4 regions of the Rahnella sp. RFA10(1/100) genome follow, and region 1 is predicted to be linked to each of the others. Evidence: predicted binding sites of a transcription regulator. Region 1 holds the regulator's gene; each other region holds the start of a gene.
The links. Region 1 encodes PurR, which represses purine synthesis genes. Its sites were predicted from a motif close to CANGCAAACGTTTGCNTG; they were not measured.

Region 1 (3,193 bases):
ACCACGACGGAGAGAAGCGCCAAAACGCGGGCCGAAAGTAAAAAAGAAAAGACACTCAAGACCACGCGGGCCGAGAGCAAAACAGAGAGACATAGCAAAACCCGTACCCTCGCGAAAAACAGCACGGAAAAGGCCGGTAAAAAAGAAGCCTATGGCCGGCACCGTAAAGGTAAGAAATTCGAAGAAGACAGCAAACCGATTACGCTAAGTGCAACACATAAAAAACGCTATCAGCATGCTCAGCAAACGGCCATGACCAAACTGATGCACCAGGTAGGAAAACCGTATCGCTGGGGCGGAACCTCGCCGAATACCGGTTTTGATTGCAGCGGCTTAGTTTATTATGCTTACAAAGATTTGATCCGTATAAAAATGCCACGTACAGCGAATGAAATGTATCACCTGCGCGATGCCGCTCCGGTCAAACGCGGCGAACTTGAAAGCGGTGATCTGGTGTTCTTCAGAATCAATAACCGCGGCGCGGCAGACCATGTTGGGGTTTACGTTGGCAACGGCAAGTTTATTCAGTCTCCAAGAACGGGCGAAGACATTAAGATTACTTCTCTTGGCGATGATTACTGGCAAGACCACTATGTAGGCGCACGTCGGGTAATGACCCCTAAAACGATCCGATAATAAACAATTCGTTAAGTCTGAAGGTTCGCTAATCAGCCATTGAATAGCATTTAACGAAGCGTTTCTGCAGGGAAGAACATCGGCGGTAACGGTCACTGCGTAACATTGAAAAGGGCGACGCCTGTGACAGGCGTCGCCCTTTTTTATGGCGGATCACTTATTGAATCAGTTCATTATTGCAGTGAAGCTGAAAGCGATAATCATAAGCAAAGCGCATACCGTGGTGATCAACGATAATTTCAGGTTGCTGTCCATCAAACCCCCTTTCGGATCAAATTGTGGCATTTCTTAATACCACACTCATTGTGTGCCAACGCATTTTCTCATAATTAACCTTTAAAATCTTGTGTTGAATGACAATGCGTTCCTGAGAATTTTGCTTCCACTTTCCTGCATTATAAGAGAAAATTGTCGGTTAACACGTCTGTGTGCCGGTCGATTTCACCCGAGAGCATTTCGCGCCTCATTCTGAAGAATCCACCCAATGATTTCACTGCCCTTTGAGAAGCCAGCAGTTAAATCCTCGCAGGCAAACGATTAACATAATGCTAACGTGCTGAAGCACGTGAGTTCAGGAGTCATTGTTTACATGGCAACGATTAAAGATGTCGCAAAGCGCGCTGGCGTTTCCACTACAACCGTGTCGCACGTCATCAATAAAACACGTTTCGTCGCCGAAGAAACCAAAGAAGCGGTTCTCCTTGCAATCAAAGAGTTACATTACTCTCCGAGTGCTGTAGCCCGCAGTCTGAAGGTCAATAACACTAAAACCATCGGCCTGCTGGCCACCTCAAGCGAAGCGCCCTATTTTGCCGAAGTGATTGAAGCCGTGGAAAACAGCTGCTTCTCCAAAGGCTATACGCTGATTTTGTGTAACTCGCATAATAACCTGGAGAAACAACAGGCCTACCTGCAAATGCTGGCGCAAAAACGCGTCGACGGCTTGCTGGTGATGTGCGCGGAATACCCTGATGAATTGCTCAATATGCTCGAAGAGTACCGCTCGATTCCCATGGTGGTCATGGACTGGGGTGAAGCACGCAAGAACTTTACCGACAGCATTATCGATAACGCTTTCGAAGGTGGTTACATGGCCGGTCGTTATCTGATTGAACGCGGTCATCGTGATATTGGCGTGATCCCCGGGCAACTGGCGCGTAATACCGGCGGCGGCCGCTTCCAGGGTTTTGTGAAAGCACTGACTGAAGCCAATATTCCTCTTCGTGACGAATGGGTAGTTCAGGGTGATTTCGAACCAGAGTCTGGCTACCAGGCAATGCATAAGATTCTGATGCAGAAGCATCGTCCGACTGCCGTGTTTTGCGGCGGCGATGTGATGGCAATGGGTGCAATTTGTGCCGCAGACGAACTCGGCCTTCGCGTTCCTCAGGATATTTCCGTGATCGGGTACGACAATGTGCGTAACGCCCGTTACTTCTCCCCGGCGCTGACAACCGTGCATCAGCCGAAAGAACGTCTGGGTGAAATGGCCTTTACGATGTTACTGGACAGAATTGTCAGTAAGCGTGAAGAGTCCCAGACCATCGAAGTGCATCCGAAACTGGTCGAGCGCCGTTCAGTCGCCGACGGCCCGTACCGTGATTACCGTCGTTAACAAATCACAAACGCCTGCCTGTGCAGGCGTTTTTTCTAATCGCGCAGCCATTCCTGATTCATGGTGTCTGTATCGCCCATGTATTCCAACAGCCAGCTCAGTGAAGGTGAAGGATTGCTTTGATCCCACGTCAGGCAGCACGGGCTGTCAGGGAATATATTCTCCAGTGCCAGCACCTGTAATTTTCCCTGTTCAATCCACGGCATGACCCGGTGAACCGGCATCATACCCACGCACAATCCTTCAGTCAGGCATTCCAGCGCACAGGTCCAGTCCGGCACGACCAGACGCCGCTGGTTATCGAGCGTCCAGGTATCACGCTTCGGCAATGTCCGGGAAGTATCTTCCAGGCACAATGCCGGATAAGGTCGCAGTTGATCATCGTTCAGCGCACCGGATAGCTGCGCCAGCGGATGTTGCGGGCTGACGACACAATGCCAGTCCATAAATCCCATATCACGAAAACTGAAGCGCCCGCCAACCGGTATCGCGCGCGTAGCGCCGATCGCCACGTCTGCACGCCCGTCGACCAACGCATCCCAGACACCGTTAAACACTTCCGAGTGAATAATGAGTTCGGTATCTGCAAAATGGCGATAAAAATCGAGCACCAGACGCCGTGTCCGTGCGGGTTTGACAATCCGGTCGACCGCCACACGTAATTCGCCGCGCCAGCCGTTCGCCACCTGCTGACACTGCCGGCGGGTGGCTATCATTTTTTTTGTCATAACCCGTGCTTCATCGACAAAAACCTTTCCCGCTGGCGTCAGCACTACATCACGATGTCGACGTTCAAACAACGGCACGGCCAGCCATTGTTCAAGCTGGCGGACGGTGTAACTGATGGCAGAAGGCACACGGTGTAAGTCCTGCGCAGCTGCACTAAAACTGCCGGTTCTTGCGACAGCATCAACCACTTCGAGAGCGTATTCTGACCACATA
Region 2 (3,193 bases), on a different contig from region 1:
GACCATCAGGCGCTTATTCATTCCATCAAAACGAAATTATTGCCGCTCGGCGATGACATGGTATTTATTCCCGGCCATGGCCCGATGTCGGATTTTGGTTATGAGCGTAGAACCAATCCGTTCCTGCAGGATGAAATGCCGGTCTGGTGATGACGTTTGCTGTTTATCAGCAAAAACAAAAAGCCCGTCAGTCCACCTGACGGGCTTTTTTAATTGAGCAACACCACTTATCTTTTAGAGTACCGCGACGATGGCTTCACACAGCGGTGCCATGTTTTCGAGTGTAATGCCAGCAACGTTAATACGGCCAGAGTTGACTGCATACACGCCGAACTCATCGCGTAACCGCAATACCTGCTCTTTGGTCAGGCCGCTGAAAGAGAACATCCCGTTCTGATTGATAATAAAGCTGAAATCTTGCTGAGCGCCTTTTTCCTGCAAGGTACTGACGAACAGCTGACGCATACGATGAATACGCAGACGCATATCGCTCAGCTCCTGCTCCCACAGTGTGCGCAAAGCTTCGTTACCCAAAATCGTGGCTACCACCGCAGCACCGTGTGACGGTGGGTTGGAGTAGTTAGCACGGATAACCGATTTCATTTGACTGAAGGCGCGATCGGCGGTTTCTTCATCGGCCGCAACTAATGTACAAGCACCCACGCGTTCATTGTATAACCCGAAGTTTTTCGAATAAGAGCTGGCGACCAGTAATTCCTTGTGTGTTTCCACGAACAGACGCAGACCGGCCGCATCCTCTTCCAGGCCTTTTGCAAAACCCTGATAAGCGAAATCGAACAACGGTAACCAGCCGTTGCTCACAGACAATTCTGCCAGTTGTGCCCATTGTTCCTGAGTAGGATCGATACCGGTTGGGTTGTGGCAGCAACCGTGGAACAGTACCACGTCGCCTGCTTTAGCTTCGCTCAGACTTTTCAGCATGCCATCGAAATCAAGGCTGTGATTGACGGCATCATAGTAGTGGTATTCCATGACTTCCAGACCTGAAGCAGAGAACACGCCTTTATGGTTCGGCCAGCTTGGATTGCTTACCCACACGCGCCTGGCGCTGGTTTGCGTAGCGATGAAATCTGCTGCGATACGCAGAGCGCCAGTGCCGCCCGGAGTCTGTGCGGTACGTGCCCGTTTATCAGCAATAATCGCGCTGTCCTGGCCAAACAGCAGTTCCTGTGTGCAATGTGCAAAATCAGGCAACCCGTCAATACTCAGATAGGTTTTAGTAGATTCATTTTCCAACAGAAATTGTTCGGCTTTCTTCACGCTGGCCAGAACCGGCGTTTTACCTGTTTCGTCTTTATAAACACCAATCCCCAGATTTATTTTATCTGAGCGATCGTCAGCGCGGAAAAGATCGGTAAGACCCAGAATAGGATCAGCAGGTGCTGCAGTGATTTTTTCAAACATGTCGGAAAATTCCATAGCCTGATATGACGAAAGAGGGCTTCAGGGTAACGCCAGCGCCCCCGTTTGCCAACCGTTTGCGGCAAAAAGAAAGCAGAGTTGTGAGAAGGCGTGGGAGATTAAAATAATTTATGGGCGAGGGTGGAAAAACGATATTTTCAAACATACACAAATGCAAAAGGCAGAGCCGAAGCTCTGCCTTGATATCCACTTTGCTACGCCCGTAAGCGCATCGTTAAGCGATATTAGAACTGGTATTGCAGACCAACACCCACAACATCATCGGTAGAAACACCAGCGGTACGGGTATAGCTGTTGTCGTCCAACAGGTTGATTTTGTAGTCAACATAGGTAGACATGTTTTTGTTGAAGTAGTAGTAAGTACCAACTTCTACGTATTTAACCAAGTCAGCATCACCGCCTGCAAAGCCAGTACCCAACGCATTAAGATCTTTACCTTTGGACTGCAGGTAAGCAATGGAAGGACGCAGGCCGAAATCAAACTGGTATTGCGCTACAACTTCAAAGTTTTGAGTTTTGTTAGCAACTTGGTTGAAGTCTCCGCCATAGATGGTGGTGTTCTCGGATTCACCGTAGAATGCTGCCAGGTACAGGTTGTTAGCGTCATATTTCGCGCCCAATGCATATGCGGAAGCTTTGTCACCGTTACCATCAAGTTTCTGAGAGTTAGTACGGTTAGATGAGAAGTAAGCACCACTTACGCTAACGCCAGAGTTGCCGATAGCATAAGCTACCGAAGAACCCCAACCGTCACCATTCTGGTCTTTAGTTGCACTTCCTGGAACACCCAAGTCGGTACCATCAGCAGCAAAGTCATGGCCATCACGATCGTTTTGGTTTTTGCCCTGGTACTGTACTGCGAAGCTCAGGCCGTCAACCAGACCGAAGAAGTTGCTGTTACGGTAAGTTGCCATGCCATTACCACGACCAATCATGAAGTTGTCGTTGTTCTGGTACATAGTGTCATCGCCATAGATTGGCAATTGGTCGGTGTAGGACATTACGTCGTAGATTACGCCGTAGTTACGACCGTAGTCGAAAGAACCTGCATCACCGAATTTCAGACCTGCGAAGCCCAGACGCGTTTTGTTACCTTCGTCGCCAGCGCTTTCTGCGTGGTTAGCCTGAACGTTGTATTCCCACTGGCCGTAACCGGTCAGTTGGTCAGTAATTTGAGTTTCGCCTTTGAAGCCGAAACGGACATAGGTCTGGTCGCCATCGTCGCCAGCATTGTCAGAGAAGGTGTGACGGGCGTCAACTTTACCGTACAGATCCAGTTTGTTGCCGTCTTTGTTATAGATCTCAGCTGCATTAGCTGCACCAGCAACTAACAGAGCAGGGATTACCACTGCAAGAATATTGCGCTTCATCATTATTATTACCCTCATTGGTTTTATTTGGACACCTGCCACTGCCTTAAATAATTCTTTACGGAACTATTCGCGAAAGTTTGGTGTCTCCTGTGTCTGAACGCACTATTCCATCCGTGGTGAGCTTAATCCATAGCGAAAATGCTACTAAATTACTAAATATGTTTCAGTTGGAAAAAATGTATTTCAAAATGTGTATTTTACGGAACTTTGTGACAGGGATCTATCTTTGAAAATGACTAAGGCCAGCAAAGCTGGCCTTAGTTTTGTAACTATTCTGTTAATTAAAAATATTTTAATTAATTAGAAGGTTGCATTACGTGGGGTACGCGGGAACGGGATCACGTCACGCACGTTTTGAACACCGGTCACATAGGCGA
Region 3 (3,193 bases), on a different contig from region 1:
ACGCGGATTTATACCGCCGTGAGGTGAACTGGCATTTTTCTGCGGATGCCGGTCACTGGCGCTGGGCAGCACTGGAAGAAGGCCATGAGGTTAACGTGCTGGAAGGTTTACCGTTGCCGAATGTGCCGCTCGCCAACGCCGCGACCGCGCTGGCCGCGCTGCATTATTCCACTCTGGATATTCCTGAAGCCGCGTTGCGCACTGGTTTACAACGTGCGGCCTTGCCGGGACGTTTCCAGACGGTGAGTGAATCACCTCGTCTGATCCTGGATGTCGCGCACAACCCGCATGCGGCGGCGTATCTGGCCGGACGTCTGGCGGAACAGCCGCGAAATGGCGGTAAAGTGCGTGCTGTCGTCGGAATGTTGAAAGACAAAGATATTGCCGGTACGCTGGCTTGCCTGTCGCCTCAGGTGGACGAATGGTATTGCGCGCCGCTGGAAGGTCCGCGCGGGGCCAGTGTTGAAGAGCTGACGGCACACCTGCCGCAGGCGCACCAGTTTGACGATGTGGAGTCTGCCTGGAAACAGGCTATGCAGGAGGCTGCTCCTCAGGATATTGTGATTGTCTGCGGCTCGTTCCATACCGTAGCTCACGTAATGGATGCTATAGACACGGGGAAAACCAGTGGCAAGTAAGTTTCAAAATCGTCTGGTCGGGACGGTCATTCTGGTGGCGCTGGGCGTCATTATTTTGCCCGGTTTACTCGACGGCAAGAAAAAGCATTATGAAGACGAATTTGCGTCTATTCCATTGGTGCCAAAACCGGGTGATGTTGAGGAACAGGACTCGGTGCCACCGGTCACGCAATCTTTGCCGGCTCAGCCACCGGAAGGTGCGGATCAGGCGATGAACGGTGCTGCGCAGGAGTCGGAAGGTTCGGCGAATAACACGAATGCCGCGAATAAGGGCAATGTTGCACCGGGCAATACCACGATAGAAGCACCGCCGGTCACCACATTGCCTGAGCAGAAAAAAACGGTGCAGACTGCACCGGTAAAACCTGCGGCGCAGAAACCTAAAGTCATCGAACCTAAACCGATGGTGGAAGCGAAGCCAACGGTGAAACCGAAGGTCGTCGAGCAACCAAAACCGGTCGAGCAGCCGAAGGCCGTGGCTGAACAGCCAAAACCGGCAGAACAGCCGAAGCCTGCGCCGGAAGAAAAAGCGCCGGCAGGGCAGTCCTACGTGGTGCAGCTTGGCGCACTGAAAAATGCTGCTAAAGCCAATGAGATTGTGGCGAATCTGCGTTTGTCTGGTTTCCGCGCTTATACGGTTCCGTCAACGCCGGTACAGGGGCAGATTACGCGCCTGTACGTCGGGCCGGATGCGTCGAAGCAGAAGCTTGAGGCTTCACTTCCGCAACTGCAACAGCTGAGTGGATTAGGCGGGCAGGTTCGCGCCTATTCTGCTCACTGACTTTGCACCTCCTCCTGCGAAGGGGGAGTTGATAAATACATACAAAATACCACGGAGGGCACAAGCGATTGGTGCCCTTTTTCTATAAGATCCTCTGGTTGGTTTTTTTATAGGTTTATGCTGCGATTGAGGTTTTTTTAATCGCTATTATTAATTTGTCTGACCGGCTGATTTCCCCTACGCAAACGTTTTCTTTTTCTGTTAGAATTCGCCGCGAACGGGATGCCGGGGCAGATGTGACTGGATTAGATACTGGAATAGTTAATGGTCTGGATTGATTACGTCATTATTGCGGTTATCGGATTTTCTGCTTTAGTCAGTTTAATCCGTGGCTTTGTCCGTGAGGCTTTATCGCTGGTAACCTGGGCTTGCGCCTTTTTTGTTGCCAGCCATTATTACCCTTACCTCGCCATCTACTTCACACGTTTCGAAGATGAATTAGTTCGAAACGGGATCGCAATTGCCATCTTGTTCATCGCGACGTTGATCGTAGGTGCAATTGTCAACTATGTGATTGGTTCACTGGTTGAAAGAACCGGGTTGTCCGGCACTGACAGGGTGTTAGGTGTGTGCTTCGGCGCACTGCGTGGGGTGTTAATCGTTTCCGCGATGCTGTTCTTCCTCGATACTTTTACCGGTTTTTCGCAAAGTGAAGACTGGAAACAATCCCAGTTGATCCCACAATTCAGTTATATCATCAGGTGGTTCTTTGACTACCTGCAGAGCACGTCGAGTTTCTTGCCAAAACATATTTAGTTCTGGCAGCGCTGAAGAGGAAAAGACAACATGTGCGGTATTGTCGGTATCGCCGGTTTCATGCCGGTAAACCAGTCGATTTATGACGCGTTAACGGTGTTACAACACCGTGGTCAGGATGCCGCAGGCATCACCACCATCGACGCGAATAATAACTTCCGTTTACGTAAAGCCAATGGCCTGGTGAAGGATGTTTTCGAAGCCCGCCATATGCAACGCTTACAGGGCAACATGGGTATAGGCCATGTGCGCTACCCAACGGCTGGCAGTTCCAGCGCTTCAGAAGCTCAACCTTTTTACGTCAACTCTCCGTTCGGCATCACCCTTGCCCATAACGGTAACCTGACCAATGCTCATGAATTGCGAAGCAATCTGTTCGAAGGCCAACGCCGTCATGTGAACACCACTTCCGATTCTGAGATTTTGCTGAATATCCTGGCGAGTGAGTTGGATCGTTTCCAGCACTATCCACTGGAAGCTGACAACATTTTTGCTGCGGTTGCTGCAGTGAATCTGAAGATCCGCGGTGCTTACGCTTGTGTGGCGATGATCATCGGTCATGGCATGCTGGCGTTTCGTGACCCGCATGGCATTCGTCCGCTGGTGATTGGTAAACGTACGCTGGCAGATGGTCGTAATGAGTACATGGTGGCCTCTGAGAGCGTGGCACTTGATACGCTGGGCTTTGAGTTCCTGCGTGACGTTGCGCCGGGCGAAGCGGTGTACATCACTGAAAAAGGTCAGCTGTTCACCCGTATGTGTGCTGAGAACCCGCAGTACAATCCTTGCCTGTTCGAATACGTCTATTTTGCACGTCCGGATTCCTTCATCGACAAAATTTCCGTCTACAGCGCCCGTGTACGTATGGGTGAAAAGCTGGGCGCGAAAATTGCCCGTGAATGGGAAGACATGGATATCGACGTGGTGATCCCGATCCCGGAAACTTCCTGCGATATCGCGCTGGAAATTGCCCGTATTTTGGATAAACCGTACCGTCAGGGGTTTGTAAAAAACCGCT
Region 4 (3,193 bases), 120 kb from region 1:
TAGTGCAGGTGACAGTGTCACTTGGGTTTTTCCTGGCCATTTCCGACATTTAGCAGATGTAATAAGAAGAGGTTCGGACTGGGAAAAACAGGCGGAAATCAGCATGCCGTACCTGCAGGGTATAATGCAAGTCTCACTACCCTTTTTTATTGATAATACAACGGGTTGTTGTTAGCGAAGGTTTTATTGCTGCTGGCTACCCGCCAGGGGGTATTTCCTGTGGTATGCAGGTCGAAAATTATACAACCTGAACATACCGCAGGAAAATCTCATTTTTGACCGAATCAGTCGCACTGAACCTTAATCGCCAGACCCCCGCGTGAGGTTTCCCGGTATTTGGAATTCATATCCTTACCGGTTTCATACATCGTCTCAATGACTTTATCCAGTGAAACTCTCGGCTCACTGGTACGGCGTAACGCCATTCTGGCAGCGTTAATGGCTTTTACTGACGCGATAGCATTGCGTTCTATGCAGGGCACCTGAACCTGTCCGGCAACCGGGTCACAGGTTAATCCCAGATTATGTTCCATACCAATTTCGGCCGCGACACACACCTGTTCCGGGCTGCCGCCCAACAATTCCGTCAGGCCTGCCGCCGCCATTGAACAGGCTACCCCGACTTCACCCTGACAGCCGACTTCTGCGCCTGAAATCGATGCGTTCATTTTATACAAGATACCGATAGCGCCGGAAGTCAGGAAATAGCGCAGATAAATGTCCGGACTGACCGACTGAATGAACTGGTCATAATACGCCAGCACCGCAGGCACAATGCCGCATGCGCCATTGGTTGGTGCCGTCACGACACGTCCGCCTGCCGCGTTTTCTTCGTTAACCGCGAGGGCAAACATATTCACCCAGTCGATCACGTTCATCGGATCACTGGAGAGTTTATCGTTAGACACCAGCATCCGGCGCAGGGCAGAAGCCCGACGCGGTACCCGCAGCGGGCCGGGCAGAACGCCTTCGGTGTTCAGGCCGCGATCAATACAGGCCTGCATGGTGTGCCAGATTTTCTCAAAATACTGCTCGATGTCCTGCTTACTGTGCTGCGCCAGCTCATTCTTCATCATCAGACCGGATAATGACAATCCGGTTTCTTTACATTTTGCCAGCATTTCACTGGCCGAATTAAAGCTGTAGGGCACGGTCACTTCATCCAGCACCGGCTGACCGAAATGCTCGTCATCCACGATAAAGCCGCCGCCGACTGAGTAATAGGTCTTGCTGTAAATCATTTTGTCGCCAGCAAAAGCGTGAATCTGCATGGCGTTTTCATGGCGTGGCAAATTCTCCCCGCGGAACACCATACCGGTATCGCGTGGGAAATCGACTTCATGGTGGGTTCCGCCCAGCGGCAGGCGCTCTCGTTGCTCAACGTCGCGGATAAAATGGGGAATGCCGTCGATGTCGACGGTATCTGGCTGGTTACCCGCCAGACCTAAAATAATGGCGATATCAGTGTGGTGGCCTTTACCGGTGAGTGACAAAGAACCAAAAACGTCCACGGCGACACGCGTAACGGCAGGCATCATGCCCTTTTCCAGCAGATCATCAGCGAACTGTTTCCCTGCTTTCATCGGGCCCAAAGTGTGGGAACTGGAAGGGCCAATCCCGACCTTGAACATGTCGAAAACGCTAATCACGTCGAATACTCCTGTAATAGATTGCGGCAGGGAACGGGATCCCTGGCTTCCATAAATGAAAAAACATCAGAGACTGTCTTTATGGACGGGTCTCTTATTCCTATGGATAGACTTATAGTTTAAAAGGGCTGAGAGGCAAAAGTTTCATTTTTCGCATGAAATAAACTTATTTGATGCAAAAGTGTGATCGAAATGTAATCAGCGGGCTCAGGCTTCAACCTGCCGGGCCAACTGACGAATGATTCCCGCCGTCAGTCCCCAGACAAATTGCTGCTGATACCAGGATAGATACACCCGGTGATGAATGCCTCGGCGGTGAATATCCAGAGGGTAATAACGTGTCAGATCAAACGCTTCCCGCAACGGCATTTCAAACAATTCGGCAACTTCATCTTCAGCCGGATGTAGCGGAACATCCACAGGCAGCAGTCCGATAACCGGTGTGACCTGGAAACCGCTGCTGCTGTCCTGCGGTGATAATGTTCCTAATACATAAACCTGTTCAGGCGGGATCGCGACCTCTTCATGTGCTTCACGTAATGCGGTCGCAATAATGGATGCATCGGTCGCATCTGCTGCACCCCCCGGAAACGCTACCTGACCGGGGTGTTTACGCAACTGATCGGCGCGGCGTGTCAGTAAAAGGGTGGGTTCCGGACGGCAGATAATCGGTATCAACACAGCAGCATGGCGGGTTCCGCGCAAGGCTGCAGCGGGCCTGCGCGGCGGCTGCAACTGAAAACGCAGAATGAAATCTTCCACAGCAGGTGAAAACGTCGGTAAGGGCGTGTGTTGTGCCTGCAGCGTCACGGCTGTATGTCTCCTAATTCGGGCAGAATACGGGCGATTTTATCAAAAGTTTCCTGATATTCCGCCTGTTCCTGACTGTCTGCGACGATCCCGCCGCCCGCCCAGCAGTAAATTTTACCCTGCGCGGTGAGCAGCGTGCGGATGGTAATGTTGCTGTCCATCGTGCCGCAGCAGCTCAGATACGCAATGCTGCCGCAATAGCCGTTGCGCCGTTGTGGTTCAAGTTCCTCAATGATTTCCATGGCGCGTACTTTGGGTGCACCGGTAATCGAGCCGCCGGGGAAACAGGCACGCAGCAAGGCGCTGGCGTGACAGGTTTCCGGCAAACGTGCGGTGACAGTGCTGACCAGATGGTGTACGGCGGGGAAGGGCTCGACTACGAACAGTTCCGGGACCCTTACACTGCCGGGTATCGCCACGCGACCAATATCATTACGCAGCAAATCGACAATCATCAGGTTTTCGGCGCGATCCTTTTCCGATGCGGCCAGCCGTTCTGCCTGCCGTGCATCCTCAGTCGGATCTGCGCAGCGGGGCATAGTACCTTTAATTGGCCGGGTCTGGATCTGCCCGTCTTTAAGCCAGATAAAACGCTCAGGTGAAAGGCAAAGAACGGCATTTTCCGCGAGACGCAGAAATGCGGAGAAAGGGGCACGGTTAGCCTGACTGAGGCGCAGGAAAGCCTGCCATTCGTCGCCACTGTATTCTGTTGAAAACCGTTGCGCCAGGTTAAT

Region 2: ETV65_RS08815 (amino acid aminotransferase) is a predicted target of PurR. The motif match lies at 1,489-1,506, and genes of this name have one in related genera.
Region 3: cvpA (colicin V production protein) is a predicted target of PurR. The motif match lies at 1,598-1,615, and genes of this name have one in related genera.
Region 4: ETV65_RS04880 (L-serine ammonia-lyase) is a predicted target of PurR. The motif match lies at 1,677-1,694, and genes of this name have one in related genera.

The regions. Positions count from the first base shown of each region.
Region 1 covers NZ_SEWR01000001.1:973,814-977,006, forward strand. The annotation lists gene ETV65_RS04290 (C40 family peptidase) at 1-636, shown strand, start outside; gene purR (HTH-type transcriptional repressor PurR) at 1,226-2,251, shown strand; gene punR (DNA-binding transcriptional activator PunR) at 2,287-3,192, opposite strand.
Region 2 covers NZ_SEWR01000002.1:477,010-480,202, forward strand. The annotation lists gene ETV65_RS08810 (MBL fold metallo-hydrolase) at 1-150, shown strand, start outside; gene ETV65_RS08815 (amino acid aminotransferase) at 235-1,425, opposite strand; gene ompC (porin OmpC) at 1,668-2,816, opposite strand; gene asnS (asparagine--tRNA ligase) at 3,117-3,193, opposite strand, start outside.
Region 3 covers NZ_SEWR01000002.1:178,991-182,183, forward strand. The annotation lists gene folC (bifunctional tetrahydrofolate synthase/dihydrofolate synthase) at 1-638, shown strand, start outside; gene dedD (cell division protein DedD) at 628-1,419, shown strand; gene cvpA (colicin V production protein) at 1,684-2,175, shown strand; gene purF (amidophosphoribosyltransferase) at 2,206-3,193, shown strand, end outside.
Region 4 covers NZ_SEWR01000001.1:1,092,298-1,095,490, reverse strand. The annotation lists gene ETV65_RS04880 (L-serine ammonia-lyase) at 285-1,649, opposite strand; gene ETV65_RS04875 (CoA pyrophosphatase) at 1,857-2,459, opposite strand; gene pabB (aminodeoxychorismate synthase component 1) at 2,456-3,193, opposite strand, start outside.